One region of the Mesorhizobium sp. M0306 genome, then DNA from elsewhere that is predicted to be linked to it. Evidence: predicted binding sites of a transcription regulator. Region 1 holds the regulator's gene; each other region holds the start of a gene.
The links. The regulator LexA, encoded in region 1, represses DNA repair genes until DNA is damaged. The targets are predictions, from matches to a motif close to TGTTCNNNNTGTGTTCNG.

Region 1 (10,069 bases):
GCGGCCGGAAGACTATTTGAAGAACCGCGCCCAGGTCGCGGTCCGCCAGCAGATCGTCGAGGCGGTTTCGGATGGCCTCAAGGCTCCGGATACGTTCTTCAAGGCGGTCGCGCTCTATCGCGGCGAAGATCGCACCATCGATTACCTGACCTTGCCGAAATCGCTTGTCGAGCCGATAGAAGCGCCGTCCGACAGCGTGCTTTCGGCCTATTTCGGGGAAAACAAAAAGACCTACGCCGCGCCCGAATACCGTAAGTTCTCCTATGTCAGGCTCGAACCGGAAGACATCATGGATTTGAGCGCGGTGACCGACCAACAGGTCAGCGACGACTACAACAAGAACAAGGCGCGCTACACCACGCCGGAGATGCGCACCATCGAGCAGCTTGTATTCAAGACGCCTGATGCCGCAAAGGCGGCGCTCGATTCGCTCAGGACCGGCGCGACCTTCGACAAGATCGTCGCCGCCGAAGGCAAGACGCCGGCCGACACGCTGCTCGGCACGCTGGCCAAGGACAAGATCGCCGACAAGGCGGTTGCCGATGCTGCCTTCAAGCTCAACGTCAATGAAGTCAGCCCGGTCGTGCAAGGCGCCTTTGGCCCCGTTCTGCTGCGCGTCACCGAGATCAAGCCGGAAGTGGTGAAGCCGCTGGCCGAAGTATCCGAGCAGATCCGCAAGGATCTGGCACTGGGCGAGGCAAGCCGCATCTTGCTGGACGTGCACGACAATTACGAGGATACGCGCGCCTCCGGCAGTTCGCTCGCCGAGGCAGCTGCCAAATTGAAGCTGAAGGTCGTCACCATCGACGCCATCGACCGCACCGGCCAACGGCCGGATGGAAGCATCGTCAAAGACCTGCCGGAATCGCCGGCACTCATCAAGGCGGTGTTCGAATCCGAACCCGGAACCGACAATGAAGGCCTCACCACCGCCGATAACGGCTTCGTCTTCTACGACGTGAGCGCGATCACGCCGGCCCGCGACCGCACGCTGGACGAAGTCCGCCAGAAGGTCGTGGCCGACTGGACCGCGGCGGAGACCACCAAACGGCTTACCGCAAAGGCACAAGAGCTCGAGAAGCGTCTCAAGGCCGGCGCCACGCTCGAGGTGATCGCCGGTGAGCTCAAGCTCGAAAAGCAGACCAAGCGCGGCGTCAAGCGCGATGCTGACGACGTCGATTTCGGCAAGGAAGGGGCCGCCGCGATGTTCGGCGTCGGCGAAGGCGGCACCGGGCTGATCCCCTCGCCTACGGGCGACGGACAGATCCTGTTCAAGGTTGCCGAGGTGTTCGAGCCTGCCGGGGCCGATGCCAGCTCAGTACCCCAGGACGCGCAGAAATCCTTCACCTCCGGTTTGTCCGACGACCTGCTCGACCAGTTGGTGGCGCAGTTGCAGACGCAATATGACGTCCGCATCGATCAAACGGCCGTAACCCAAGCCCTGGCCAGATGAGCGCGCTGAAGATCCACATCGCCAAGGTCGCCGCCGGCAGCGCTCTTTCGTTCGAGGAGGCGCGCGAGGCCTTCGACATCATCATGTCCGGCGATGCCACCCCCGGCCAGATCGGCGGCTTTCTGATGGCATTGCGCGTGCGCGGTGAGACCGTCAGCGAGATCGCCGGCGCCGTCGCCACCATGCGCGCCAAGATGCTGCGCGTCGAAGCCCCCGAAGGCGCCATCGACATTGTCGGCACCGGCGGCGACAATTCGCACAGCGTCAACATTTCGACTGCATCCGCCTTCGTCATCGCCGGCAGCGGCGTGCCCGTCGCCAAGCACGGCAATCGCGGACTGTCCTCGCTGACCGGCGCCGCCGATGTGCTGGTCGCATTGGGCGTCAAGATCGACATCCCTCCGGAGACGATCGGCCGCTGTATTCACGAGGCCGGAGTTGGCTTCATGTTCGCACCGGCGCATCACCCGGCGATGAAGCATGTCGGCCCGACCCGGGTCGAGCTCGGCACCCGCACCATCTTCAACCTGCTGGGCCCGCTTTCCAATCCGGCCAGTGTCAGACGGCAGATGGTCGGTGTGTTCCTGCCGGAATGGATCATGCCGGTGGCAGAAACGTTGAAGGAGCTTGGTGCTGACCATGCCTGGGTCGTGCATGGCGACGGCTATGACGAGATCACCACCACCGGCGAGACGCAGGTCGCCGAATTGGCCGGCGGCGAGATACGCAGCTTTACGCTGACCCCTGAAGCAGTCGGGCTGACGCGTCACACCAAGGACGAGTTGCGCGGCGGCGACGCCGCCCACAATGCCCAGGCAATGCGCGACATGCTGGGCGGCGCCGCCGGCGCCTTTCGCGATACGGTGCTGATGAATGCCGGCGCCGGGCTGGTGGTGGCCGGCAAGGCGACGACACTTGCCGACGGCATGGTGACGGCAACGCAGGCCATCGACAGCGGCCGCGCGCTAAAAGTGCTCGACAGGCTGGTCGAGTTTTCGAACGGTTAAAACTATGTCCGACATCCTGCGCAAGATCGAGGCTTACAAGCGCGACGAGATCGCGGCGGCCAAAGCGCAAGTGCCGTTTGCCGAGATCAAGGCACGGGCGATGAATGCCGACGCGCCGCGCGGCTTTCTTTCCGCCCTTGAGGCAAAGCGCAAATCCGGCAGGTTCGCGCTGATTGCCGAAATCAAGAAGGCTAGCCCGTCCAAAGGCCTGATCCGCGCCGATTTCGATCCGCCGGCGCTGGCCAGGGCCTATGCGGAAGGCGGTGCCGCCTGTCTTTCGGTGCTGACCGACGCACCCTCCTTCCAGGGGGCGCCCGAATTCCTCACCACTGCGCGCGCTGCCGTCGAGCTGCCTGCCTTGCGCAAGGATTTCCTGTTCGACCCCTATCAGGTCCACGAGGCCAGGGCCTGGGGCGCCGATGCCATCCTGATCATCATGGCCAGCGTCGACGACGCGCTGGCAAGAGAACTCGAAGCGACAGCTTTCGAGCTGGGCATGGACGCGCTGGTCGAAGTGCATGACGAGGCGGAAATGGAACGTGCGCTGCGGCTGTCATCGCGGCTGATCGGCATCAACAACCGCAATCTCCGGACCTTCGAAACCAGCCTCGAGACCTCGGAACGGCTGGTAGCGATGGTGCCGGCCGGCCGCCTTCTGGTCAGTGAGAGCGGGATCTTTTCGCATGACGATTGCCGCCGGCTGGAGCGGAGCGGCATCGCTACTTTCCTGGTTGGTGAGAGCCTGATGCGTCAGCAGGACGTGGCCGCTGCAACGCGCCTGCTTTTGACGGGCAAGGCCCCGGCAGAGGCGATCTGACGATGGCGGCCGCCCTCACCCATCTTGGCGCGCAGGGCGAAGCCAACATGGTCGATGTCGGCGACAAGGCTGAGACGGTGCGCACGGCAGTCGCCGAGGGCTTCGTGTCGATGCGGTCCGAGACGCTGGACATGATCCTCGCCGGCGATGCCAAGAAGGGCGACGTGCTCGGCACCGCGCGCATTGCCGGCATCATGGCGGCCAAGAAAACGCATGAACTGATCCCGCTTTGCCATCCGCTGCTGCTGACCAGGATATCTGTCGATATCGAGCCGGACGCAGCTTTGCCCGGCCTGAAGGTGACAGCATTGACCCGCGTCACCGGCAAGACCGGCGTTGAAATGGAGGCCCTGAGCGCCGTCTCGGTCGCTTGCCTGACCATCTACGACATGGCCAAGGCGGTCGACCGCGCCATGGTCATCTCCGGCATCAGGCTGGTTGAAAAGACCGGCGGCAAATCCGGCGACTACAAGATCACCGGAGATGGGGCCACCGAGGCAGGCCGCTAATGGCGCTGGTCCCAGTTGCCGAGGCGCTCGAGCGCCTGCTGGACGGCGCAGCAGCGCTGCCGGGCGAACGCGTCGCGCTGCTGGATGCCGCCGACCGCGTGCTGGCGGAGCCTGTTGTGGCGCTCCGCACCCAGCCGCCGTTCAACGCCTCCGCCATGGACGGCTATGCCGTGCGGGCGGCCGATATCGCGTCCGTACCAGCAAGGCTTTCGGTGGTCGGCGTGGCGCCGGCCGGACGCGGCTTTACCGGATCGGTGCAGCAGCGGCAGGCCGTGCGCATCTTTACCGGCGCGCCGCTTCCCGAAGGCGCCGACACCGTCGTCATCCAGGAGAACGTCCGCGATCTCGGCGGCGGCAGCGTCGAAGTGACGGAGCCGACGGTGCAGGGGCGAAACATCCGCCGCCTCGGGCTCGATTTCGCCAAGGGCGATGTCCTACTGCCCAACGGCCGCCTGCTCGATCCGGCGGCCTTGTCGCTGGCGGCATCGGCCAACCACCCCGAGGTCGGCGTGGTCAAGCGGCCGGTGGTCGCCATTATCGCCACCGGCGACGAATTGCTGCCGCCGGGCAGCGAGCTTGGCCCCGACCAGATCATCTCCTCCAACGCCTATGGTGTCGCCGCTGCCGCACAGTCGGTCGGTGCGCGCGCGCTCGACCTTGGCATCGCGCCGGACCGCAGGGAGGCGATCGCTGCGCTGGTGGAAAAGGCCGTGAAGGTTGGCGCGAATGTCATCGTCACGCTGGGCGGTGCCTCGGTCGGTGACCACGACTTCGTCCATGACGTGCTGACCGGGCAAGGCATGACGCTCGATTTCTGGAAGATCGCCATGCGGCCGGGCAAGCCGCTGATGTTCGGGCGGCTGGGCGACATTCGCTGCATCGGCCTGCCCGGCAATCCGGTGGCGAGTCTGGTCTGCACTCAGCTCTTCCTGAAGCCGCTGCTGGCGCGGCTCGGCGGCCGCGCCTTTCAGCAGGATATACGTCGGGCACGGCTCGGTGCTGCCATGCCGGCCAACGATCTCAGGCAAGATTATGTGCGGGCTGTTGTCACAGACGACGCCGGTACGCTCGTGGCGACGCCATTCGGCATCCAGGACTCCTCGATGCTGAAAATGCTGGCCGATGCCAACGGGCTGATCGTCCGCGCGCCGTTCGCGCCCGCCGCGGCGGCGGGCTCCCTCTGCGACGTGCTGATGCTACGCTGAACCTGCCTCACTCCGAGATCAAGGTCCGGGTCAGCGGATGGTCTGGATCGGCCAAACCGTCGATGATGTTGAAATGATGCCGGTCAGGCTCGACCACCGAGCTGGTCGCGGCACCCAGGCCGATCCAGATGTTGGCCAGCAACGCGCTCTGGCGCAGGAATTCGGCGCGCTCGCCGCCGCCGGCCCAGCAGGTCAGGCGGGCCTTGTCCATCGGGCGCAGCAGCACCGGACTTTCGGCCTGCGCCTCGGCCTCATCGATCGCCAGCGTCTCGTTCATGCCGGTGCGCATGATCGGGCGCAAATCATGCACCCCCGAGATCGACAGCACATGACGAACGCGCCGGACCACTTCGGGCGCCAGCGGCGTCGTCGCCGTAACCATCCGGCTAACAAGATGGCCGCCGGCCGAGTGTCCGGTCAGCATCAGCGGCCCTGCGACCATCGCCGCCGCCTTGCCGATCGCCGCGCCGACTTCTTTGACGATGCCGCCAATGCGTATCTGCGGACAGAGAGTGTAGGACGGCATCGCCACCGCATAGCCGCGATCAACAGGGCCAGTGGCAAGATGCGACCAGAAACTCTTGTCGAATGCCATCCAATAGCCGCCATGAACGAACACCACGAGTCCCTTGGGCTTGATGGCCGGCAGGAAAAGATCGAGCCGGTTGCGTGGGTTATCGCCATAGGCCATGTCGAGCCGCGCCCTGCCCTCGGTCGAAAGCACGTTGCGGAAAACCCGCGCGGGCTCGATCCAGGCCGCCGGCCAGCGATCGCTGCCGGCTATGTTGGCGCCGTTGGTATAGGCGTTGTCCCAATCGGCAATGTGACGTTCGAACACCCTGCGCCCTCCCCTGGCAATATGGCCTTGCAACGTAGCCGTAAGCATCGCTCGGCGCGTCGTCGCCAGCCTCACGATTCCAGCTCTCGCATCAATCTCAAGTGACAGCCGCCTTGATGGCGAAGCGCGCATCCTTCCACGCACCGGTGCGCAGAATGTCCTCAAGCACTTCGACGGCCTGTCAGACATCGGCATAGCCGACATAGAGCGGGGTGAAGCCGAACCGCATGGTGGATGGCGCGCGAAAATCGCCGATCACGCCACGTTCAATCAGCGCGCGCATGATCTGGTAGCCATGCTCGTGCATGAATGAAATCTGGCTGCCGCGTTTTTCCCCGTCGCGCGTGCTTTCGAGCGTTAGCCCGTAAGCGCCGCACCTTGCCTCGACAAGCTCGATGAACAGATCGGCCAGCGCGATGCTCTTCTTGCGCACCGCCGTCATGTCGACATCGTTCCAGATGTCGAGCGCGCCCTTCAGCGTGCGCATCGACAGGACCGGCTGCGTGCCGCACAGAAACCGGCGGATGCCGGTGCCGGCCGCATAGCCTGGCTCGAAGGCGAAGGGCCGTGCATGGCCCCACCAGCCGGTGAGCGGCTGCTGGATGTCGGCAAGATGCCGCTCAGCCGCATAGATGAAGGCAGGCGCGCCCGGTCCGCCATTCAGATATTTGTAGGTGCAGCCAACGGCAAAATCGGCGTTTGCCTTGTCGAGCTCGACTGGCATCGCGCCGGCGGTGTGGCAGAGATCCCAGACGATCATCGCCCCGGCCTCCTGGGCCCTGCGCGTCAGCCCCGGCATGTCGCGCAGTTCGCCCGACTTGTAGTTGACGTGGTTGACCAGCACCACGGCAGTGCGTTCGTCGATCAGCTCTTCGATGGTCGGCGCGTCGACCCCCGAGAGGCGCAGCAGCGTATCTTTTCGCGTCGAAACCACACCTTCAGCCATGTAAAGGTCTGTCGGAAAGCTATCGCCCTCGGCGACGATGACCCGCCGCTGCGGACGCATGGCCATGGCGGCGTGCAGCAGCTTGTAGATGTTGACCGACGTCGTGTCGCAGACCACCGTCTGGCCGGTCGCGGCACCGATCAGGCGCCCGAGCTGGTCGCCAAGTTCAAGCGGCATGTTGAACCAGCCGGCCGTGTTCCATGCGCGGATGAGATCATGCGACCATTCCTCGGTCGCGGCCTTGTACAGTTCATCGAAAGCGGCACGTGAAGCAGCTCCTAGCGAATTGCCGTCGAGATAGATCACTCCTTGCGGCAACACAAAACGGTCGCGCATCGCGCGCAGCGGATCTGCGGCATCCATCGCCTTTATGGCCGCGAGATCGGGAATTCCTGTCATGATTTGCCTGCTCCCCCAAAGATTCAACGCAACGCCGGACACGCATCGACTGTTCTTCCATTACCGGGTAGCGCGCAGCAAGGCTCCACCAGCGAGAAGCAGCCTGACCAGGCGGTGGAAACCCGGAGTTAACCCGAGGTTGGCGTTTTGAGTTCGTTTCGTTCACGGTGCATTGACCAAACCGCACAGTCGATACGGGTTCAATTCCGTGCCCTTTTGCCGACCGACGGCCGATGCCAGTGGCGCCTTCTAGGAAGCCAGAAGGGCGCAAACGACAGCAGAATCAAGGCGATGAGGCTCGCGGCGGGTGAAAATGCGGCATTCCGGTAGGGGCGTGGTTTGTTTCCCGAGCCTTAACGCATTCATTAAACTTTAAACAGTTGCGGAACACAACTGGAACAGATAGTGTTTGTTCTGGGTTTGTTTTTCTGATTCTGTTGGGGGTCGCTATGCTGACACGCAAACAACACGAACTGCTTATGTTCATCCACGAAAGGTTGAAGGAAAGCGGTATTCCGCCCTCCTTCGACGAGATGAAGGAAGCGCTCGACCTGGCTTCCAAATCGGGAATCCATCGGCTGATAACGGCGCTGGAGGAGCGCGGCTTCATTCGCCGTTTGCCCAACCGGGCCCGTGCGCTGGAGGTGCTGCGCCTGCCTGACTCGATCGCCCCCGGCCTCAATGCGGCACGCAAGTTCTCGCCGAGTGTCATCCAGGGCAGTCTTGGGCAAGGTGCCCCTCGGCAGGGCAAGCCGACATCGTCGCGCGTCCCTGCAGCCGGCAATGACGACGATGTCGTCGCCGCCGTTTCGATCCCGGTGATGGGCCGCATCGCCGCCGGTGTGCCGATCGACGCCATCCAGCACCAGACGCATTCGATTTCGGTGCCGCCGGATATGATCATGGGCGGCGAGCATTATGCGCTCGAGGTCAAAGGCGATTCGATGATCGAGGCTGGCATTTTCGACGGCGACACGGTGATCATCCGCAATGCCGATACGGCGAGCCCCGGTGAGATCGTGGTGGCACTGGTCGACGAGGAGGAAGCGACGCTGAAGCGGTTCCGCCGCAAGGGCGCCTCGATCGCCCTGGAAGCCGCCAATCCGGCCTACGAGACGCGCATCTTCGGACCAGACAGGGTCAAGGTGCAAGGCAAGCTCGTCGGACTGATCCGCCGCTACTGAGCTCCGCCCTTGGCGCCGGCTTTGGGTTTGTCGGCCCTGCGGTATGGCGGCAGGCCCCGCGCCGCGCGTGAAAATTTCCGCTGCACGTGCCAGGGCCGGTATGATTTTTCGACGGCAAAGCGGATTTCGGCGCGTGTTGCCGCTTGTGGATCGAAATAGACGGCCGCACTTCCCGCGCGCGCCAGTTGCCGTTTGGTGACGACGAGGACCAGCCGGTCGTAGTAGCAGGGATTATGGGCGGTGGCGTCGTCGATGACGATCAAGCTGGCAAAGGCGCAGGCTGGCCGTGCAGTATCGCGGTCCTTGGCTTGCGCGATGATCGCGCCGGATGGATGCCTGGCAAGGCAGAGGCCGTCCGTGCAAATGAACGGTATGCCCGGCGGTAGGTCGGCCGGATCGGCAATGTCGAATTGCGGATCGTTCTTTCCAGGTGTTTCCGGCGCGACGATAGCCTCTGATGTGAGCGCGCGTTTCCAGTTGTCGATGGTGAACTCATTCGGGCGTGCCCGGTTGACCGCGAGTTCACCGCTGCCGATCGGCAGCGCGACCAGCCGTGCGTCCTCCGAGATCAATACATCGGGTACGCGCGTCTGCGTTGTCGTTAGCAAGCCGGCGAGCGCAAAAGGAAGTGCCGCGAGCCGCAACCAGGTCGTCGCCATGCTGGCAATGACGAGGGCGATCGTCACCAAAAGGACGGATCTCAGCGAAATCAGCCCGACCGCATCGATCGGCGAGCGCTCGGAGATCCACCCGGACAGGGCGATCATCGCCGTCAGCCCCTTGCCCATCACGTAGAGGAAAGGCCCATCCGCGCCGAACGGCATCGCCAGCGCACTGAGGACGGCGAAGGGCATGACGACCAGTGAGACGATAGGCATGATGGCCAGATTGGCGAACAGGCTGAGCGGCGCCACGCGCTGGAAATGCCATATGGCGAAAAGCGCCGTGGCGCTCCCTGCAATGATCGAGGTCATCGCCAGGCCGCCCATGCCCAGCAGGACCTTTCGAGTGGCAAAGCGTAGCGGCGACCGCCGGGGCGGCGGCGTGGTGGCCCTGCCGGCGCGGTAATCAGACCAGCCTGCATAGGCGCCGACAAGGGCCGCCGTCGCGGCGAAGGACATCTGGAAGCTCGGACCGACCACCTCGTGCGGCGACACCAGAATGACGGCGATGGCCGAGATCGCCAGGTTGCGCATGGTGAGCGCGGTCCGGTCGAACAGCACGGCGATAAGCATCACCGCCAGCATGATGAAGCTGCGTTCGGCCGCTACCACAATGCCGGAAAAGACGAGGTAGGCCGCAATCGAAAAAAGCGCGGCGGCCGCGGCATATTTCTTGACCGGCCGTCGCGATGAGAAATCGGGAAACAGCGCAAAGGCGCCGCGTAGCAGCGCCATGATGGTGCCGGCGACCAACGCCATATGCAGCCCCGAGATGGAGATGATGTGGTAGATGCCTGTGCGCCGCATCGCTTCGTTGATCTCCTCGGGAATGCCGGCGCGCACGCCGACGATTAGCGCAGCAGCAATCTCGCCCTCGGCGCCGCCGATGCGGCTGCGGATATGGTCGGCGATGGATTCGCGCGCGTCTTCGATCGCGGAAGAAAGCCGCGCGGCAAGCGGCATGCTGCCCGACGACACGACTTTCGGATTGCCGAGAAAAAAGCCGCTGCCGCCGATACCGGCGAAATAGCTGTCGAAGGAGAAATCAT
Region 2 (10,069 bases), on a different contig from region 1:
GCCGAAATGCCCGCCGCGCCAAGCACGCTCGCCGGGAAGAATTTCAGTGCCGAGGCGCCGAGCCGGATTGCCTGGAATGCCTCGGTCGGCGTGAACACGCCGGGCATCGTCACTATGCCGTACTGCATGGCACGGCCCATGACCTCGACATCGATATTGGGGCTGACCAGCAGCCGCCCGCCGGCCTTGTGCAGACCGTCGACATCGGCGGCGGTGAGCACCGTGCCGGCGCCGACCAGCGCCGTCGGAGGAAGCGCTTCGACAATGCTGGCGATGGAGGCAAAGGGCTCGGGCGAGTTGAGCGGCACCTCGATTGCTTCGATGCCGGCGCCGAAGATCGCCTGGCCGATCGCCACCGCCTCGCTTGGCTTGAGGCCACGCAGGATCGCGACCAGACCCCGCTCGAGCTTTGGAAAAGGTGCGGTCTCTGTCATGCGGCAACTCCATTTTTGGCGATCATGCCATTTTCGCGCGCGGCTTCGGCAAGGCCGGCACGCACCGCCTCGTCGGCGTCGACCGCCCTGAAAGCGAGCCCGGCAAGGCCGAGCGCCTCGGCATAGAGCGTGCCGAGTGCGCCCGACGCGATCAGCACGACGGGCACAGCGCTTGCTCCATAACGGCGATTTGCCGAAGCGATCTCGCCGCCGATCAGCAGGCCGGACAGGCAGGCGGCGGCATCCTCGGGCTTCAGATCCTGCAACAGGCTGGCGGCGCGGATCGAGAACAGTCTTGAAACAATGTCACCGCCCTCGGCCAACGCCTTCAGGCACCAGTCCCGGAAAAACGGACTTTCGGCGGCAACCGGCTTCGGCGGCTCGCCCAGCGAATGGCGCAGGATCGAGTGCGCGGCCAGCACCGAAAACAGCTCGCCGGTCGGCCAGGTGCCGAAGCCGGCAACGGAGCCGTCCTCGACCAGCACCCATTTCGAATGGGTGCCGGGCATGCAGACGAGGTGGCGTCCCTTTGCCGGCAAACCGGCGCCGGCAAGCTGGGTTTCCTCGCCGCGCATGACGTCAGGTGCATCGGCGAGGCGTTGGGCGAGGCCAGGCACGATGCGGATATCACGGCGCTGGCCGGGGATGCGGGCAGCGCCGGCGAGGATAGCGCCGATCGGCGCCGGCACGCTGACATAGGGCGCCTCCAGCCAGCCCTGGCGCGAACCGGCCATGCCGCAAATGATGACCGGCAGCGCCTCTGGAGCGCCCATGGCGGCCAGATGCCCTTCGAGAACGGACGAAAATCCTTTGGCCTGGGCGGTGATCAGTCCGTCATCGCCGCGCCGCTCGGCGAGAACCTTGCCGGTGCCATCGAGCAGCCAGACCCTCATACGGGTGGTACCCCAGTCGACGGCCGCGACAGACGCTGCCTTGCTCGGTGAGATCACAGGAACCCCCCGTCGACGATCAGCATCTGCGCGGTCAGCATGCGTGAAGCATCCGACGCCAGGAACAGCACGGTGCCGACAATGTCTTCAGGTTGCATCACCTCTTTGATGCACTGCTTGGCGACGTGGGCGGCGAGCGCCTGTTCGGTGACCCAGAGCTTTCTCTGCCGCTCGGTGATCACCCAGCCGGGCGCGATCGCGTTGACACGGATGCCGTCGACGCCGAGCTTGCCGGCGAGACCCTTGGTGAGGCCGACGATGCCGGCCTTGGCGGCGGTGTAGGCCGGCATATCGGGATGGTTGATGAGAAACGAGGTCGAGGTGAAGTTGATGATCGAGCCGCCGCCGGCCCGCTTCATGCCCGGCGCCACCGCCTGTGCGCTAAAGAAATGCGGACGCAGGTTGATGGCATGGTTGTTGTCCCAGAACTCGACCGTGACGTCTTCGACGGCATGACGGTCATCCTGCGCGGCATTGTTGACCAGCACGGTGACGTCACCATGGGCCGCGGCGGCCTTGGCGACTGATAGCCGCAAGGCCTCGATGTCGCGTATGTCGGTCTTGAGATAGAGCGGCCGAAAGCCGAGCTCCTTGTCTAACCGATCGGCCAGCGCCAGGCTCGGACGGTCGGCGATATCGATGAAGGCGACCTTTGCCCCCTGGCGGACAAAACCTTCGGTCAAGGCAGCGCCAATGCCGGAGCCGCCGCCGGTGATCAGCACCGAAGCGCCTTCGAGGTCGGCAAAGCGTGCCGATGGCATCATGAATTCTCTCCCGGTCCAATGATCTCGGTCGGCCGGCGCGCATCCTATCCAGCCGTGTCGGGCGGGCAAGGGCGAAAGAGTGGATTGTCAGGACTTATGTCCGACAAAAGGCCGCACGGCCCGCCGATCGATCAACTGCCCAGCCGGACGCGGTACAATTCGACGGCGGCTCCGCTGGTCCCGGCAACCGGCTCAAGCCATTCCGGCACGCTTCCGCCCATCAACCCGGCAAGAAAGCCTGCCGGCGCCTTGGTTGCGAGGAGCTTGCTTTCGGCGCTGCCGGGGCAGAGCGCGACGAGGCCGACGTGATGATCGGTCAGGATCGTCCTGGCATCGGCATCGGACCCAAGGAAGGCATCGAGCGCCAGCAGGTTGCCGGCTACGTTGCGATGATAAGGCCCGGCGAAGACGCGATGTCCGGAATAGGCCAGGATCGGCGATCCGAGATTGGAAATTGCCAGCACCGTGGTGCCGGGCAGGCGGCCGAGTGCCGCAAAGGAGGCCATGCGCTGGCAAGCGACATCGGTGCCGTCGCCGTTATCGGCCGTCGTGTTGCTGTCGTCGAAGGCTACCGAGGTCGCCGCGGCAGCCCCAGTCCAGACCGCATTCACCGAAACCAGCCAGACGGCAGCCATACGCAGCGCCACACCACGCGACGGGCTGGCCTCAGCCCGTTGACGCCATTTGGCAATCCAGGCGGCAAGCGGGATGACGGCGAAGGCGATCGAGAATGTCGAACCGCGCACCTGCCAGGCGCTGACGATGAAGGCCACGACAAGCAGCGCGCCGACAAGGCTGTCCTGCCGTCGCCAGCCGTGGCCAAGGCGAAGCGCCATCAGCACGAGCGCAATGAGCGGCGTGGCATAGCGCGCCACCACCTCGGCCGGATCCTCGGCGAGCAGTTTGAACAGCGACTGCGCCTCGTCGATGTGATCAAGCCATAGCTCCTTGAGGCGCGGATCGAGGTTGGCATAGGGGGCTGCCAGGCATTGTGGGAACACCAAGACGACGAAAGCGCCCAATAGCAGGGCAAGCAGGCCAAGTGAGGCGATGCGCCGTTGGCGCGTGCGGCCTGCGGGCTCGATCGACGCTATGGCCGCAAGGCCGGTTCCGGCAATCGCTGCGACGACGAACTGCACGGTCGAAAAGGCGTCGCATTGCGCCTGACCCCAAGCGGATGGCGCAATGGTGGCGACAAAGACGAGGGCGGAGACGCCGGCAAAGCCGAGGCCGAAATCCCTGGCGATCGACCTCTCGCCATTGGCGTCGAGGGCAAACAGCATGGCGACAGAGGCGCCGATGGTGGCGACGTAAGGCGCGGTTTCCATGCCGACAGCCAGCATCAGCCCGGCGCATAGGCCGGAGAGCAATGCTGCCGGCTTGCGCAATGGCGCTTCAAGCAACAGGCTCAGGCTGGCCATGCTCAGCATCAGCTGGACATTGTGGTGATCGAGCGCGCCAGGCGAAAAAATGCCGAGGAAATGCAGTGCGGCGGCGCCGACGACGACAGCCGGCAGGACGGCGCCGTAGCCGGCAAAGCTACGCGCGGCGCGGGCGGTGAAAAATACGGTCAGGCAGAAAAGCAGCGCCGGCCACAGCACTTGAGCCACATTCTCGGCAAGGGCCGCGCTGCCGGTCAGGGCCGATACGGCGATGATGATGGCGGCGATCGGCGCATCGACCAGCCGCGACCAGTGCATGACGAAACCGCCTTCCAGGCCCATCCTGTACTGGTGCAGATCGAACCAGCCTTGGCCGGCCAGCATGTCGCGAACTTCGACAAGGCGCAGCAGATTGTCGTTGTCGCCTCCGGCATTGGTCAGTTCCGGGAAGCCGGCAAAGGCATTGACGGCCAGCGCCAGCAATGTGGCAAGCAGCGCCAGCGCGATATCGGACCTCCAACTGGAGGCGCCATCGTCGGCTGTGCTCATATCAGGGCCTTTGGAAGGAATACGGGGTGGTTTAAACCTAGCCTTAACAGCTTCAATAAATAGTAAAGCCGCCCGAGCGAGGCCGGCGTTTGCGGTCAGGGGCCTCACAGGGCATCCGGAGACGAAAAATGCCACAAGAAGTGCGCCATGAGCCGAGCATCGCCGTGCTGCTGCCTTGCTACAATGAGGAGCTGACGATCGGCGAAGTGGTGCGGCGCTTTCGCGAAACGCTGCCTTCCGCCGCGATCTATGTCTACGACAACAATTCGCGCGACCTGACAGCGCTCCGAGCCCGCGCCGCCGGCGCTATCGTGGTGCGCGAGCCGCGCCAGGGCAAAGGCAATGTCGTGCGCCGCATGTTCGCCGACATCGAGGCCGACATCTACCTGATGGCCGACGGCGACGGCACATATGCGCCGGAGGACGCGCCGCAACTGATCAACACGCTGCTGACCGAGCGCTCCGACATGGTGGTGGGCACGAGGCGCGGGGTCGCCGACGATGCCGGCAGGACAGGCCACGCCTTCGGCAACCGCATCTTCAACAGCCTCTACAAGCGGCTGTTCGGCTCGGACTTTACCGATATCTTCTCGGGTTACCGCGCCTTCACCAGGCGCTTCGTCAAGAGTTTTCCTGCCGTTTCCGGCGGCTTCGAGATCGAGACCGAAATGTCGGTGCACGCCTCGCAGCTCAAATTGCCGGTCAGCGAGATCGGACTCGACTATGGCCGCCGGCCGGAAGGCTCCTCGTCGAAGCTGTCGACCTTTCGCGACGGCGCGAAGATCCTGTGGATGTTCGCCATGCTGATGAAGGAGACGCAGCCGCTGCGTTTCTTCGGCGCTTTTTCGGTGTTCTTCCTGGCATCAAGCCTGTTTCTGATGGCGCCGGTGCTGATCGAGTTCGCCGAAACCGGACTTGTGCCGCGCATGCCGACCTGGGTGCTGTCCGTCGGGCTGCTGCTGCTGTCGATGCTGGCGGCGGTGACCGGGGTAATCCTCGATTCGGTGTCGCGCGGCCGGGCCGAGCAGAAGCGCATCTTCTATGTGTCGATGCCTTCCGGCCGCGTCGAACGCGAACGCGCAAGTGCGCTCGCGACTTTGAAGGCCGGACCGCGCAAGACCCCGCGGGCGGCTTAGAGCCCTAAATGGGACGCCTCGCCCGCTTCATTGTCGCCGGCGGCATCGGCTTCGTCGCCGACGCGGCGGCGCTTTGGCTGGTGTTGGCGATAGCGCCGCTTGGCCCCTTCGCGGCTCGCATCATTTCGATCGGTTTTGCCCTGTCCGTCACCTGGCTGATCAATCGCCACCTGACCTTCTCGCCTTCCAGCCGCGGCGTCGCGCAAGAGGGCGCACGCTACGGCGGCGTCGGCATTGCCACCAGCGTCGTCAATTATCTCGTCTATTGCGCCATGTTGTTCGCGCTGCCGATGGTGTCGCCGCTCATAGCCCTTGCGGTCGCCTCGCTGGTTGCCATGGCGCTGTCCTTCGTCGGCTATTCCAAGCTGGTCTTCGACCGCTGAAGGCCCATCGCGTTGCGATCTGCGCCAAGCGAAGCGTAGCCTCATCATGACCTTGGCCGATTGGCAGAAGCCGCCGATTTCCTTATATCGCTGTCGTCGATGCATCGGCGCGAAAATCGGAATCGACTTTCGGAAAGCACGATGCATGGATTCAAAGTGTTGGAGCGTACTTTGTGCATCCAAGTGGATCGCTCCAACTGCGCCGGAGAGCTGCCATGCCCCTGAAAGTCGCCGTCCAGATGGACCACATCTCCACCGTGTCGATTGCCGGCGACACGTCGTTTGCGCTGTCGCTGGAAGCGCAGCGGCGCGGCCACCAGTTGTTCCACTACACGCCCGACCGGCTGTCGCTGCGCGACGGCAAGGTGTTTGCCCGTATCGAGGCGATGCAGGTCCGCGACGAGAAGGGCAACCATTATTCGCTGGGCGAAGAAGTCCGCACCGACCTTTCGGAAATGGACGTCATCCTTTTGCGGCAGGATCCGCCGTTCGACATGAACTACATCACCACCACGCATATCCTCGAGTGCATCCATCCGAAGACGCTGGTGGTCAACGATCCGGCCTGGGTGCGCAACAGCCCGGAAAAGATCTTCGTCACCGAATTTCCCGACCTGATGCCGGACACGCTGATCACCAAGGACCCGCTCGAGGTCGCAGCCTTCCGCAAGGAGTTCGGCGATATCATCGTCAAGCCGCTCTACGGCAATGGCGGCGCCGGCATCTTCCATCTGCATGAGGCCGACCGCAACCTCGCCTCGCTGCTCGAAATGTTCGGTCAGATGTTCCGCGAGCCCTACATCGTGCAGCGCTACCTCAAGGAGGTGCGGGCTGGCGACAAGCGCATCATCCTGATCGACGGCGAGCCGGTCGGCGCCATCAACCGCGTGCCGGCCGAGCATGATTCGCGCTCCAACATGCATGTCGGCGGCCGCGCCGAAAAGACGGAGCTGACGGAACGCGAACGCGAGATCTGCGCCCGCATCGGCCCCTCGCTGAAGGAGCGCGGCTTCATCCTGGTCGGCATCGACGTCATCGGCGACTATATGACCGAGATCAACGTGACGTCGCCGACCGGCATACGCGAAGTGCAGCGTTTTGGGGGCGCCGACATCGCCAGCCTGTTCTGGGATGCGGTGGAGGAGAAGCGGAGAAAATAGATCCCGTTGCCTACGCTGGTTTGGCGTACTGCTCGGCGCTCATGACTTCGATGCATACAAAGCGTTCATTGCCTTCCACCCAGGCGTCGTGGCCGGGCGGAATTGTGTAGGACGTGCCTTGCTCGAAAGTTTTCTGCGTCCCGTCATTCATTCTGACGGTGATGGCTCCGGATACGACGTAGCCGACATGCGACACCTGACAGCTGTCCGTCTTGACGACCGGCTTCACACACTCGGACCATTTCCATCCCGGTTCCATATTGAGCCGCCCGAGAGTAAACCCGGGGAGCCGCACCACTTCGACGCGCGTCTTATCGGGCGCTCGAACTTCATCCGGTGTGTTGTGAGACTTGGAAGCAAACTTCGTGACGTTCATTGCACTATCAGCCATGTCAACCTCCCTGTATTCGACGCGGAGCCTGACGTTGCGATCGCCGGAACCGCTATCGGGTTTATACCTCATTTGGCGCTCGATTATAAGCGATTGCTAAAATACATGCGCCCGCTCCTTTCGTGCGGAGCTGCTTGTTCGGCGCGCACCGTGAGCGACGAGCCCTGCCTCGCTGCGGTCGCCTGCATTGTCAGGCCGAGTTCATTGCTTTCACGAACGCCCGTTCCCCAAATGTTCTTGCCTTAGCCGGAAATCTGTGGTTGTCTCCGGTGACGCCGTTCGCGGCATGATCGCAAAGGCTTGGGGCAAGGCCTGCACCCGGGGTGAAGACATGGTGGCGCGGATTCGCACGGTTGCTTTCCAGGGCATCGAGGCCGTGCCGGTCGACGTGCAGGTGATGATCGCGCCGGGCAAGGTCAACATGCACATCGTCGGCCTTGCCGACAAGGCGGTAGCCGAAAGCCGCGAGCGGGTACAGGCAGCACTTCATGCATCCGGCCTGTCGATGCCGTCGAAGAAGGTCACCGTCAATCTGGCGCCGGCCGACCTGCCCAAGGAAGGCAGCCATTACGATCTGCCGATCGCGCTCGGCCTGATGGCGGCGCTCGGCGCCATTCCGGGCGACATGCTGGCCGGCTATGTCGTGCTTGGTGAATTATCGCTCGACGGCACCATTGCCGCGGTGGCCGGCGCGTTGCCGGCGGCGATCGGCGCCAATGCCGAAGGCAAGGGCCTGATCTGCCCGTTCGCCTGCGGGCCGGAAGCGGCCTGGGCCGGCAAGGATTTCGACATATTGGCGCCGCGCAGCCTGATCGCAATCGCCAATCATTTTCGCGGCACGCAGGTTCTGTCGCGGCCGGAAGCCGGCATCCACGCCTCGGCGCGCGACCTGCCCGATCTTGCCGACATCAAGGGTCAGGAGACCGCCAAGCGGGCGCTCGAGGTGGCGGCCGCCGGCGGCCACAATCTTTTGATGGTCGGGCCGCCGGGGTCGGGAAAATCGATGCTAGCGCAGCGGCTGCCATCGATCCTGCCGCCGCTGGCGCCGAGGGAATTGCTCGAAGTCTCGATGATCGCGTCTGTGGCCGGCGAGCTCGGCGAAGGCAAGCTCACCGACCGACGGCCGTTTCGGGCGCCGCATCATTCAGCCTCGATGGCGGCGATGGTCGGCGGCGGCCTGCGCGTGCGGCCGGGCGAGGCCTCGCTCGCCCATCACGGCGTGCTGTTCCTCGACGAGTTTCCCGAATTCTCGCCGCAGGCGCTCGATGCGCTGCGCCAGCCGCTGGAGACCGGCGACTGCATGATCGCGCGGGCGAATCATCGCGTCACTTATCCGGCGCGCATCCAGCTGGTTGCGGCGATGAACCCGTGCCGCTGCGGCATGGCCGGCGAGCCGGGCTATCGCTGCCTGCGCGGCGACCGCTGCCGCACCGACTACCAGGCGCGCATTTCCGGCCCGCTGCTCGATCGCATCGATCTCAGGATCGAGGTGCCGGCGGTTTCGGCCAGCGATCTGATCCGGCCGGACCGGGCGGAGAAGAGTGCAGCCGTGGCACTTCGCGTAGCACGGGCGCGGACGATCCAGCGCGAGCGCTTCGAGCGGCTCGGCGCGACCTCCTCCACCACCAACGCGCATTGCTCGCCGTCAGTCATCGAGGAGATTGCCATGCCCGATGCCGCCGGCCTGTCGCTGCTCAGGGATGCCAGCGAAAAGCTTGGCTTTTCCGCGCGGGCCTATCACCGCGTCTTGAAGGTGGCGCGGACACTGGCCGATCTCGAGGCCAGCGAGACGGTCGGCCGCATCCATCTGGCCGAAGCGATTTCCTACCGCATGAGCTCGGAACGGATGGCACAAGCGGCGTAGGTTTCCCTCCCCCTCGAGGGGAGGGTGGCCGCGAAGCGGCCGGGTGGGGTCGCCGGTGACGTGCTCTGGCTTTAACGTCTACGCCACATGCGGCGTCTGCGCATATGCGGCCGATCAAGATGGCACCGAGTATCGGTCGCTAAGACAATCCTCGTTCCCGTTCTTGTCGCCGGAATGGGAGTCGGCGCACTTCTTGCAGGACCCCTCCCGGCCCTTCGGGCCCCCCTCCCCCTCAAGGGGGAGGGGGACGCCGGCTCCCGCGGCTTCGCTTCAGGTGCCCTGCCTTGCCTTCAATTCCAGCCGCCGCGCGTGCAGCACCGGCTCGGTGTAGCCGTTGGGCTGGACGCGGCCCTTGAAGACGAGGTCACAGGCGGCGAGGAAGGCGATGGAATTGTCGAAATCCGGCGCCATCGGCCGGTAGAGCGGATCGCCTTCGTTCTGGTGGTCGACGATCGCCGCCATGCGCTTCATCGTTTCCATCACCTGCTCGGGCGTGCAGACGCCGTGATGCAGCCAGTTGGCGATGTGCTGCGAGGAGATGCGCAGCGTGGCGCGATCCTCCATCAGGCCAACGTCATTTATATCTGGCACTTTCGAGCAGCCGACGCCCTGGTCGATCCAGCGCACGACATAGCCCAGAATGCCTTGCGCGTTGTTGTCGAGTTCCTTCTGGATGTCTTCAGGCGACCAGTTTGGCCGCACCGCGACCGGCATCGACAATATGTCGTCCAGCTTCGCCTTGGGCCGGCTTTTCAGCGCCTTCTGCACGGCCTGGACATCGACCTTGTGGTAGTGCGTGGCGTGCAGGGTTGCCGCCGTCGGCGAGGGCACCCAGGCGGTGTTGGCGCCGGCCTTGGGGTGCGCGATTTTCTCGGCCAGCATCGCCGCCATCAGGTCGGGCATCGCCCACATGCCCTTGCCGATCTGGGCGTGGCCGGCCAATCCGCATTCCAGCCCGATGTCGACGTTCCAGGCTTCGTAGGCGGCAATCCAGGCGGCCTGCTTCATGTCGCCCTTGCGGATCATCGGGCCGGCTTCCATCGAGGTGTGGATTTC
Region 3 (10,069 bases), on a different contig from region 1:
AAGATCTGGCGCGACCGGCCGCTGCTGGCCACCCTCCAGGCATGTCTCGGGCTAGCGCTGATCGCGTGGGCCTATCTGATGCTGGACGAAGACTCGCCCTTTCCCGGGGTGAATGCGCTGGCGCCTGTCGCCGGCACCGTGCTGCTGCTGCTCAGCGGCAGCGGCGGCCGCAATCTGCCGAGCGCCGTGCTGGCGCTGCCGCCCCTGCAATGGCTGGGCCGGCTTTCCTATTCGCTCTATCTCTGGCACTGGCCGGTCATCGTCTATGCGGCGATGGTGGTTCCCAGCCTGTCCATCCTGGACCGCTTTGCCTGCGCGGCGCTGACGCTGGCTCTGTCGATGTTCACCTATCATTTCATCGAGAACCCGATCCGCCGCAACGGCTGGCTGATGGCCGGAGCAGCGCGGGCGCTGGTGCCCGCCGTCGCGCTGACCGGCGCCGGCGTGGTCGCCGCCTACGGCAATGCGCGCTTTGCCGAGCACAATCTCAGCCCCGAACAGCACGTCATCGCCGACAGCGCCGCCCAGCTCTCCACCGTGCGCGCGACCAATGGCGGCTGCGTGCTCGATTTCGAAACCGTCAAGCCAAAACCCTGCATGTTCGGCCGCAAGGATGCCCAGCGCTCGGTCGTGCTGTTCGGCGACTCGCATGCCGACCATTGGTCGACGCCGCTGATCAAGGCGGCCGAGAAGAACAATTTTCGCGTCGTCACCTTTCTCAAATCCTCCTGCCGGGCTTCGCGGGTAACGACCTGGAACTGGCGGCTGAAGCGCGACTACACCGAATGCGATCAATGGCGCGAGCAGTCGGTCAAGGACATCATCGCGCTGCATCCCCAACTGGTGGTGATCTCGGAATTCTCGATCGGCAATGTGATGAAGGAATCGCCCGAGGAGTTGAAGCACGCCGATTGGCAAGCGCAGTGGCGGACGGGCCTCACCTGGACGCTTCAAGCCTTCAGCCAGGCCGGCATCAAGGTCGCGGTCATCAGGGACGTTCCCTACAATGCAAGCTATGCCGACAAATGCGTGGCGCGGGCGCTGTGGCGGGGCCAGACGCCCGCGACATGCGACACGCCGAGGATCATGGCGGCAAATGACGACATCGCCACCATAGAGCGCGACATCGTACGCTCGACACCGAACGCTGCTTACATCGACATGACCGACCGGTTTTGCGACCAGACCACGTGCCATGTCTTCATCGACGGCAAACTAGCCTTCCGCGACCGCCACCACCTGGCGACGCCCTTCGCCGAGACGCTGGAGCCGGCGGTGGAACGGGCGCTGTTTTCGGATGTGATGGCGGCGGCAGTAAAGTAACGGTTCCGGATCTTGTCGGATCCGACCGACACGCCCCCCGGCCAGCAACCATGGGGGCGTCAGCTGAGGATGAGACCCGCCAGGAAAACCGTAAGGATCAGCGACAGCGGAACTGCAAGAAGGCAGCACAGCTCGAAAGTATTGGCTCGCCAAGAAGTCATTGGTCGCTTTTCCATGTTGGCCTCCTCCCTCAACGGCCAGACCGGACGGCAGTTCCGCTTAGATGGTGCTCATCCCCACCACTCATGATGCAATTGGCGCAGTTCGTTCCGCTTCCTGGTCATCCATCGTGCACGCGCCAGATGTGTCGCCCACGCCCGGAAAGCCCTCTCCGGCTCCCGCTCCGGATCCATATGCAGGACGATGCGGGCGACCTCGCGCCAATCGGTTCCTTCCGCCGAAGCGTCGAGCAGCCGGATATAAGTAAGCATGCGATCTTCGTCATAACCGGTCAGCACCGAAGACGTCGGCGCTGCGTTCGCGATATGAAGGTTTGGCGGCTTTAGCATTGCGATCTACCCACTGGCGCATCGTAGCAGCCTATGAAGAAGCCCGCGCCCTTTGATCGGAGGATGCGGATCGAGGATTCGCCTCGACAGTCGACAAATGCGGGCCTTGGGCGGGAGTTCCCCCCGGCTGGGCTCACGCCTCACCCATCGCGATCGGGTCCGAGGCAATCTATATATTTTAGTGGAACCTAATTTAGTCGACGCAATTATGCGTGCGTGAGAAAGCGTGAAGTCCAGACCGTCACTGAAAGCCGGCTATCGCGGGATCAGTTGGCCGATGACCCGGTGATTGCCGTCGATTTGACGGAGCGGATATTACAGGCGGCCGACAACGACAGGATCCTCTGCCTCGTCGTGGCAACGGAGCAGCTGGAAGCCGAACGCGTCGAGAAAGCGGAGCCCAAGGAGACCAGGATTGCCGCTAGTTTCGTCCGGGACTTTGAGGTGATGCTGCTCGTTCTTTATGCGGCCTACGCCCTCGCTGTGCTGGGTGCGACCGCTTTCGTTTTGCTGGAACTGGGCCATGTTCTGTAGGCCGGCAACGCGACGGCGCCCGATTGTCGCTGTTTGACGGGATACATAGGGCGCGGACCACAATCCGCTCGAGGTTTGGAAAGCAGCCGGCCACGTTGCGTCGGCAGCCCCACCCTGGCGTACAGCAAGAGGCGTTTTCGCCCCCGCTGGCGCTAATTTGGGCTCTCGCTTCGTGGCATCTTGCCAATTTGTGGAACGAGGCTGCCCCTCGCGGGTTTTTCTATTAGAGGGACGTTAAAGAAGGAGGTAGCTATGAAGAAGCTCCTGCTTGCCTCGGTGATCGCCATCGCCTCGGCGGCTTCCGTGATCGGCCCGGCGAATGCCGGCGGCAGCGTCACGATCGGCATCGGCAGCGGCTATGACGACGACTATTATTATCGCCACCATCGGTATTCCGATTACGACGATGAGTACGTCCCCCGTTACCGCTATGATGTCTACGACGAGGACTACAGGCCGCGCTACCGGTACCACCGGCGCTGCCACACCGAAGTCATCAAGCACTGGCGTCATCACCACCGGATCATCGAAAGAATCCGTGTCTGCCGTCGTTGACGGATCGATCCGGCCGGTAGTACCGGCCGGATCGGCGGGGCTCCTCATCTCGGCTTGCGCATCAGCATCATGCCGTAATGCACGGCCAATATGTCGAGCCCGATCTTGAGCAGTTTCACCACCACGTCGCGCGGCTCGCCGGCTTGGTCGGCCAGGCTTTTCACCGTTGCGTCGGCACAGCAGACCTTTTGCACGACGCCGGCGATCTCCCAATGGGCAAGCGCCCTGGTGGCCTCGGCATGGTCGCGGCCAGCGGACAGAATGTGTTCGGCGACGCCGCTGCCGGTGCGGCCGCCGTCGACGCGCTCGGCCCAGGCCATCGGCTTGGCGCTTGCCTCGGACGAGTCGCGAAAATCCTGGCGGTAGCGCATGCCTGCCTCGCGCTGCTGGCGCGACAACGAGGTGAGGCCGCTCAGCGGGTCGACGTTGCGCACCCGCACGATGCCGCCGGTCGCTGTGTGGCCATCATTGGAAACCTCGTAGAGGCGCGCGCCCTCCTGCGTCCCCTTGGCCAGCCGCTTGCGGCCGAACTGGTCGTCCTTCAGCGCGAAATCATGACCGATCTCCTTGCGGATGCGCACCTGCTCGGCCTCGCCTTTCGGCAATCTCGGTGGCCTGGCTTTGGCCTTTTGGGCGGTTTTGTTGCTCATCGGATCAGTCCTCCTGGGTTTTGGTCGTCGGGCTCTGGCGAACTTCCAGCCTCATAGAAGCGGGCTCAAATTGCTTCGGCCGGCAGCGTGCGCAGGAAGCGCGCCGCGTGATAGGCGCAGTAGCTTTTCGATGGCTTGGTGCGCAGTCCGCAGCACAGCATGTCCAAACCGGGCCGGCTGCCGGGGGCGTCGTTTTCCGCATCCTCCTGCAGCGTCGTGTCGAGCGGCGCGCGGCAGCGCTCGAACAGGCAATCGATGAAGCGCATGGCGGCGAAATGCGGCTGGCGGCCGCCGGCAGCGATCGGGCGCGGCGCCGGCATTTCAAGCGGCGCGCCATCGGTCCCGGTGATCCGAGCCGGACCCGGCTGCCAGGCCGGCGGCGCCAGCCTGGCCGACAGCCTGGCGGGGCGGCAGCGTGGCTCGGCCTTCGGAGCCGCCTCCGCTTGACCTGCGGCATTTGATGGCTCAGGCGCCGAATTTCCGAGCCGTCCGCCCGACCGTCCGCCACACCGGCCCTTGGATCTGGCAAGGCCGATGGTGCGCAAACGGGCGGTGCGGTGGACGATGCCGATGATGGCCGCGCGTGAGAGCGGGCTACCACGCTGCGCACCGAGCCTGGTGGCGATCTTCGCGGCCGACAGTCCGCTCATCAGCCAGTTCTCGATTTGTTCCAGTTCCGAGGCGGAATAGCGGGCGGCCATGATGTTTTTTCCCTGCAAAGATGGTTGTGTGCGGCGCCGGCTTCGCCGGCCTCAGGCCCGAAAGCCGGTCAGCCTTCGCGTTGTCTGCTGCGATCGAGCTTCATCTCGGCCGCCTGCCTTGTTGCGCCGGACACTGCCTTGCCCGTCCGCTTGTCGAAGGCGATGACCGTGCCGTCTTCGGTGCGGATGCAGGAAACCGCGGCATCCGCATTGCCGGCCGGAAGGTAATTCGTGGCCGGAGCCGTGAGGGGAACGGCTCCGGCCGTTCCGGCCGCTTGCGCTGCCGGATCCGAGGCGCGGGCCTCGGGCATCGTCCCGGCCGGGGAGGAGGACAGCCGCGACGAAGGGGAAAGGGTTGGCACATGCATGGCCTTGGCGATCGTTTGCGGTACCGCCTCCAGGCGAGCGCTGCCGGCGCGCTGAAGGGCGGATTCGATGACCGATTGCTGGTGAAGCGACTTGTGCATGCCCACATAAGAGCATAACTCAAACAATAATGCAAGCGATTCTTGCATAGACGAAACCGAATCTTATGCCTCAGATGGAGCCATGGCGAAAACTGCACTGTCGATCAAGGTCGGAACGGCGATCCGCCGGGCGCGCAAGCAGCGCGGCCTGGTGATGCGCCACATTGCCGAGCACAACGACACCGACGTCGCTGCCGTCGGCAATTGGGAAACCGGGCGCAACCTGCCCAAGACCGAGAACCTTTTGAAGACCGCCGCTTTCCTGCGCGTCGACCCGGTGGCGCTCGGCAAGGGCGAGGTCGTCTTCCTCGAAGATGCCGGACCGGTCGCCGATGCCGAGATCGTCACCGATCCCGGCCCCCTGCCCGCTGGGCCAATGGACATCCAGCTTCTCGGCACCGCCGTCGGCGGCGACGATGGCGACTTCACCTTCAACGGCCAGCCGGCCGGCTATGTCCAGCGGCCGCCGGGGATCCGGCATCTGCGCAATGTGTTTGCGCTGCACGTGCTGAGCGATTCGATGGTGCCGCGCTACGAGCCCGGCGAGATGATCTATTGCGGCGGCCGCGAAGCGCTGCCCGGCGACCATGTGGTGATCGAGACGCTGCCCGAGGAGAACGAGCAAAACGGCAAGGCCTTCATCAAGAAGCTGGTCAAGCGCACCGCTGCCGAGTTGATCGTCGAACAGTACAACCCGCCGAAGACGCTGACCTTCAACCGCTACGCCATCAAGAACGTCTTCCGCGTCATCCCGCTCAAGGAATTGCTGGGGTATTGAGGAGGCGCTTGTTGCCTTCTCCCGAGAGAAGCAGGGCAATCGCAAGTAGGCAAGCGCCCCCCTCACCCGGAATGCCAACCGAATTGCGAAGGGCAATTCGGGCAATCCGACCTCTCCCCGAGGGGAGAGGAGGTCGCCAGCGTTGATGCCAGGCTCTTCTCCCAGCGGGGAGAAGGTGGCCGCCCGCGGGTCTTGCCTCCGGCAAGCCCGAGGCCAGGCTCCGCGGCCGGATGAGGGGGACCCCATATGCGATAGCCCGCCCTGAGGAGGGACCGGCGCCCTCCCCTCAAGCCCGCCTCGACTGCTCCAGCTCTCGACCGTTGAGCAGGCGCGCCTCGGCGCGGGTCCGTTGCCGGTCGTCGATGAAGGCGGCCTGGATCGAGACCGCGGCGCCCGGCAGGCCGTCGGCCCGGCAGGCCTTGCAGATCAGGCGCCCCGAAAGTGCGGCCAGCGGTGTCTCCGGCATCACCCCATGCCGCTTGAGCTCGGCCGGCTTCCACCACCTGTTGCGTCCGCAGTCGATGCACTCGACGGCAATCGAGACAACATCGGCGATCGTCGCTTCCTTGCCTGCCAATGCCATGGCCATCCCCATCGTTGTTCCTGCTTTGTTCGCATCATTATCGGTTTTCCAAGCGGAGTCGAGTCGGTTCCGCTTACACCAACATGAAAGTTTCGCTTGTTCGATTATTTGAGTTATGCTTATATCTGGTGCGGACTGGAATCGGCGCGAGCAACAGAACCGCAGCCGGCCGGCAGCAAGGGAATGACGATGGACCCAGCCCAGTTCGCCCATGCATGCGGCTATAGCGGCGACAGCCCGGCCATGCTTGCCGCTTTCGTGGCCATCCGCCAGCACGGCATCCGCAAGGCACGCCAGGGTCATCGCCAGCGCAAGGCGGCGATTGACCAGATGAAGCCGAGCCGCGCTCTGTTCCTGGCGGCGATCCGCCCGGCGCAGTCAGCCGAGGAGGCACTCGAGGACACCGCCCGCTTCCTGTCGATGTTCCGCAACATGCCGCGCTGGCGGCAGGAAAGGCGCGCCGCCGACCTCACCCGGGCCAGGCAGCAGCGCCTCTTCGCCCGCTTCTTCCGCCGCTACGGCCACCGCCTCTGGGCGCTCGAGGCCACCTGAAGGCGTGCGGGCCTCCCTTGCAAGTCAAAACGGATATTGCGATCGCCGACACCGCGCCGTATGTCTCCGCGCGATGAGCGAGATCGAATTCCGTCGCGCGCAGGCGCCCGACCTGCCGGCGATCGTTGCAATGCTTGCCGACGATGTGCTCGGCGCAGACCGGGAAGACCCGTCCACGCCGCTTGCGTCATCCTATCTCGATGCCTTCAGCGCAATCGATGCCGATCCCAACCAGTTGCTGGCCGTCGCCGTCGAGGCCGGGCAAGTGGTCGGTACGCTGCAGCTCAGCTTCCTTCCAGGAATTTCGAGGAAAGGCGCCTGGCGCGGCCAGATAGAAGGCGTTCGCATCGCCCGGCAATGGCGCTCTCGCGGCGTCGGCAAGCTGATGGTCGAATGGGCGATTGAAACGTGCCGTTCGCGCAATTGCAGCTTCGTCCAGCTCACCACGGACAAAGGTCGACGGGAGGCGCACGCTTTTTACGAGCGCCTCGGTTTCACCGCCAGTCATCTCGGCTACAAGATGGCGCTGTAGATCGTGGCAGTAGGCGCCGTCGGCAAAGCTGCCGATTTCCCCCGCGGGGGAAATTGGATGTCTCTTCGACTTTCGCCAACTACCTGGAACGCAGGCAGACAGAGAGGCAGCGCAAACCTGAAGCGATTGCCCTCCGCGCTGCTTGACAATCCGCCGGCAATGTTCTCTTTATGTTCTCATCATAACTCGAGACAATGCGGCGTTCGAACCGCCGCGGGCGAACGGGCCGGATGGAAGCCAACATCCTCCACGCGGATCTGGATGCCTTCTATGCCTCGGTCGAACAATTGCTCGATCCGGCCTTGCGCGGCAAGCCGATTGCCGTCGGCGGCGGGGTAGTGCTTGCCGCATCCTATGAAGCCAAGGCGTTCGGCGTGCGCGGCGGCATGCCGGGACGGCGAGCGCGGGAACTCTGCCCGCAACTCATTTTCGTCGGCGGCCATTTCAAGGACTATCAGCGGCTGGGCGATGCGGCCATCAAGGTGCTCGGCGATTTCACGCCGGTGGTCGAGCGGATTTCCATTGACGAGGCCTTTGCCGACGTCGCCGGCTGCACCCATCTGTTCGGCTCGCCGGCCGAGATCGCCGGCAAGATCCGCCGCCGCGTGCGGGCCGAGCTCGGTTTGCCGATCTCGGTCGGCGTAGCCCGCACCAAGCATCTGGCCAAGATCGCCTCACAGGTCGCAAAGCCCGACGGGCTGGTGGTGGTCGACCCGCGCCACGAGCTGGAGTTCCTGCACCACCTGCCGGTCGAGCTGATGTGGGGCGTCGGCCCGGTCACCAGGGAGCGGCTGGCCGGCATCGGCGTCAACACCATCGGCGAGCTGGCCAAGACCAACAGTGGCGCGCTGGAGCGCCTGCTCGGGCCGGCTGCCGGAGAAAAACTCAACGCGCTGGCGTGGAACCGCGATCCGCGCAAGCTCGAGACGCAGCGCCGGGCGCGCTCGGCCGGCGCGCAATCGGCGCTTGGCCGAAAACCGGCCGAGGAGCAGGTCTTCGTGCCCGCTTTGCTGCATTTGGCCGACAGGGTCGCCACAAGATTGCGGGCGAAATCCCGGCCCGGCCGCACCGTCACGGTTCGCGTCCGCTTTGCCGATTTGCGATCGGTGACGCGCTCGATCACGCTCGACCAGCCGATATCGGCAACCGCCATGCTGGCCGAGATCGCCGAGGCGCTGGTGCGCAAGGTGCTTATCGATCATCCGCATGAAAAGACCATCTCGCTGCTGGCGATCGCCGTATCGCATCTGGAGCAGCATGCCGGCCTGCAACTGGAACTGCCGCTCGGGCTCGACGACGACCGCCGCCGCCCCGGCACCAGGAAGGGCGCGGCGCGCTGGACCGCAGATCGCGCCGTCGACAAGATCCGCGACCGCTTCGGCTGGGAGGCGGTCGGCTACGCCTCGGTCGCGCTCGGACTACGGCGGTCGGTTCCCGATGCCTTTCGCGAACTGGCCGAAAAGGAATTGTGAGCCGGCCTGGCCGGGGCAGTGCGATACACTTTGCGTCAGGAGGGATCGTTTCCTGCAAACGCGACATTCGAGGCGGCCCTGGTCGTCAGACCAAAAGCGTTGCGCTGCCCCAGGCGATCAGGGCGATGCCGGCCGCCCGGCCAACCCACTGGCCGACAGGAAACACCGGTTCGACCAGAACCCACGAAGGTCCCGAAATGACCCAGAAGCGGGCGTTCGGCAGCGATCCGAGCAGCAACGATTTGGCAGGACCGGAAATCGGCATGGAATGCTGCAATCATCATCATGTCCCGTCCAAGTTGTGGACACTTCCTTCTCAAAGGCGCACTCTTGGCATGCGAAACGCGAGCCAGAGTTTCGTCCAACGCTTCACATGCCTGACTTGCGTCGGTGATTGTCTGACCTATGCGGATACTTCCGGATGGGCAGACCTCACATTGTGTCGCCTATCCGTGATCAGGCTACGGCCTAAGGCACGTTGCAGCCTGTTCCGGATCAACTGGGAGGTAAACAACATGCCTGATTTTCAGCGCAGAGAACTTCTTGTTCAAGGAAGCGCGGCTCTTGCCGCAATTGCTGCTCTCTATACCTCGCGTCGGGCTTACGCCTTTCCAACACGGCCGAGCGAGGAAGTTATTCCGTGGCTGGATCAGCCGACCAAAAATCCCGATCCGGTGGGTATCCAGAAGCAGCTTGTCTGGGAGGATTTGGACAGCTGGATAACGCCAAACGACAAGTTCTTCAGCATCTCGCATTTCAACCGACCAACGATCGACGAGAAGACATGGTCGATGGAGATCGGAGGCCTGGTCAAGAAGCCCTTGGAGTTAACGCTCGCCGACATCAAGGCGCGACCGCGGCAGGAGGTCGTTTTCACAGTGGAATGCTCGGGCAACCACGGATTTCCCTTTTTCACCGGCGGCATCGGCAATGCCCGTTGGGCAGGGACGCCGCTCGCCCCGATCCTCGAGGAAGCCGGTGTTCTGGAGAAGGGCATCGAGGTCGTCTTTTTCGGTACCGACACAGGCGAGATCCCGATACGCGACGTAAAGATGAAGCAGAACTTCGCTCGTAGCATGTCGCTCGCCGACGCGATGAACCCCGACAATCTCCTCTGCTATGAAATGAATGGAGCCGCCTTGCCGGCGCCCAATGGCTTCCCGGTACGGCTTATTGCTCCAGGCTGGTACGGGATTGCCAACGTCAAGTGGCTAAAGCGCATCGAGGTTCGAGATACGCGGTTCATGAGCGTTCTGATGGCCCGTGACTATGTCACCATCCGGGAGGAGGACCACAACGGCGAGACCGTATGGGCCGAGACTTCAGTCGGGCGAGCGCTGATAAAGTCCGCGCCTGCGAAGGTTACCCGGAAAGACTCAGATTACCGCATCGTTGGGGCAGCCTGGGGGGCGC

Region 2: NKI95_RS09260 (YifB family Mg chelatase-like AAA ATPase) is a predicted target of LexA. The motif match lies at 7,371-7,388, and genes of this name have one in related genera.
Region 3: dinB (DNA polymerase IV) is a predicted target of LexA. The motif match lies at 7,345-7,362, and genes of this name have one in related genera.

Annotation. Positions count from the first base shown of each region.
Region 1 is NZ_JAMYRY010000037.1:29,480-39,548, forward strand. Features, by position in the region: gene NKI95_RS30310 (SurA N-terminal domain-containing protein) at 1-1,453, shown strand, start outside; gene trpD (anthranilate phosphoribosyltransferase) at 1,450-2,460, shown strand; gene trpC (indole-3-glycerol phosphate synthase TrpC) at 2,465-3,277, shown strand; gene moaC (cyclic pyranopterin monophosphate synthase MoaC) at 3,280-3,786, shown strand; gene NKI95_RS30330 (molybdopterin molybdotransferase MoeA) at 3,786-4,991, shown strand; gene NKI95_RS30335 (hormone-sensitive lipase) at 4,999-5,829, opposite strand; partial or broken gene kynU (kynureninase) at 5,927-7,174, opposite strand; gene lexA (transcriptional repressor LexA) at 7,624-8,358, shown strand; gene NKI95_RS30350 (ComEC/Rec2 family competence protein) at 8,352-10,069, opposite strand, start outside.
Region 2 is NZ_JAMYRY010000004.1:133,115-143,183, reverse strand. Features, by position in the region: gene NKI95_RS09300 (2-dehydro-3-deoxy-6-phosphogalactonate aldolase) at 1-434, opposite strand, end outside; gene NKI95_RS09295 (2-dehydro-3-deoxygalactonokinase) at 431-1,381, opposite strand; gene NKI95_RS09290 (SDR family NAD(P)-dependent oxidoreductase) at 1,381-2,148, opposite strand; gene NKI95_RS09285 (GtrA family protein) at 2,280-4,079, opposite strand; gene NKI95_RS09280 (glycosyltransferase) at 4,208-5,215, shown strand; gene NKI95_RS09275 (GtrA family protein) at 5,224-5,598, shown strand; gene gshB (glutathione synthase) at 5,814-6,758, shown strand; gene NKI95_RS09265 (cupin domain-containing protein) at 6,769-7,149, opposite strand; gene NKI95_RS09260 (YifB family Mg chelatase-like AAA ATPase) at 7,481-9,013, shown strand; gene NKI95_RS09255 (malate synthase G) at 9,284-10,069, opposite strand, start outside.
Region 3 is NZ_JAMYRY010000033.1:38,686-48,754, reverse strand. Features, by position in the region: gene NKI95_RS29265 (acyltransferase family protein) at 1-1,323, shown strand, start outside; gene NKI95_RS29260 (DUF2285 domain-containing protein) at 1,554-1,832, opposite strand; gene NKI95_RS29255 (hypothetical protein) at 2,103-2,366, shown strand; gene NKI95_RS29250 (hypothetical protein) at 2,619-2,921, shown strand; gene NKI95_RS29245 (DUF6456 domain-containing protein) at 2,966-3,571, opposite strand; gene NKI95_RS29240 (GcrA cell cycle regulator) at 3,637-4,272, opposite strand; gene NKI95_RS29235 (hypothetical protein) at 4,341-4,739, opposite strand; gene NKI95_RS29230 (XRE family transcriptional regulator) at 4,822-5,517, shown strand; gene NKI95_RS29225 (hypothetical protein) at 5,804-6,100, opposite strand; gene NKI95_RS29220 (hypothetical protein) at 6,284-6,652, shown strand; gene NKI95_RS29215 (GNAT family N-acetyltransferase) at 6,726-7,184, shown strand; gene dinB (DNA polymerase IV) at 7,415-8,656, shown strand; gene NKI95_RS29205 (hypothetical protein) at 8,742-8,921, opposite strand; gene NKI95_RS29200 (sulfite oxidase) at 9,172-10,069, shown strand, end outside.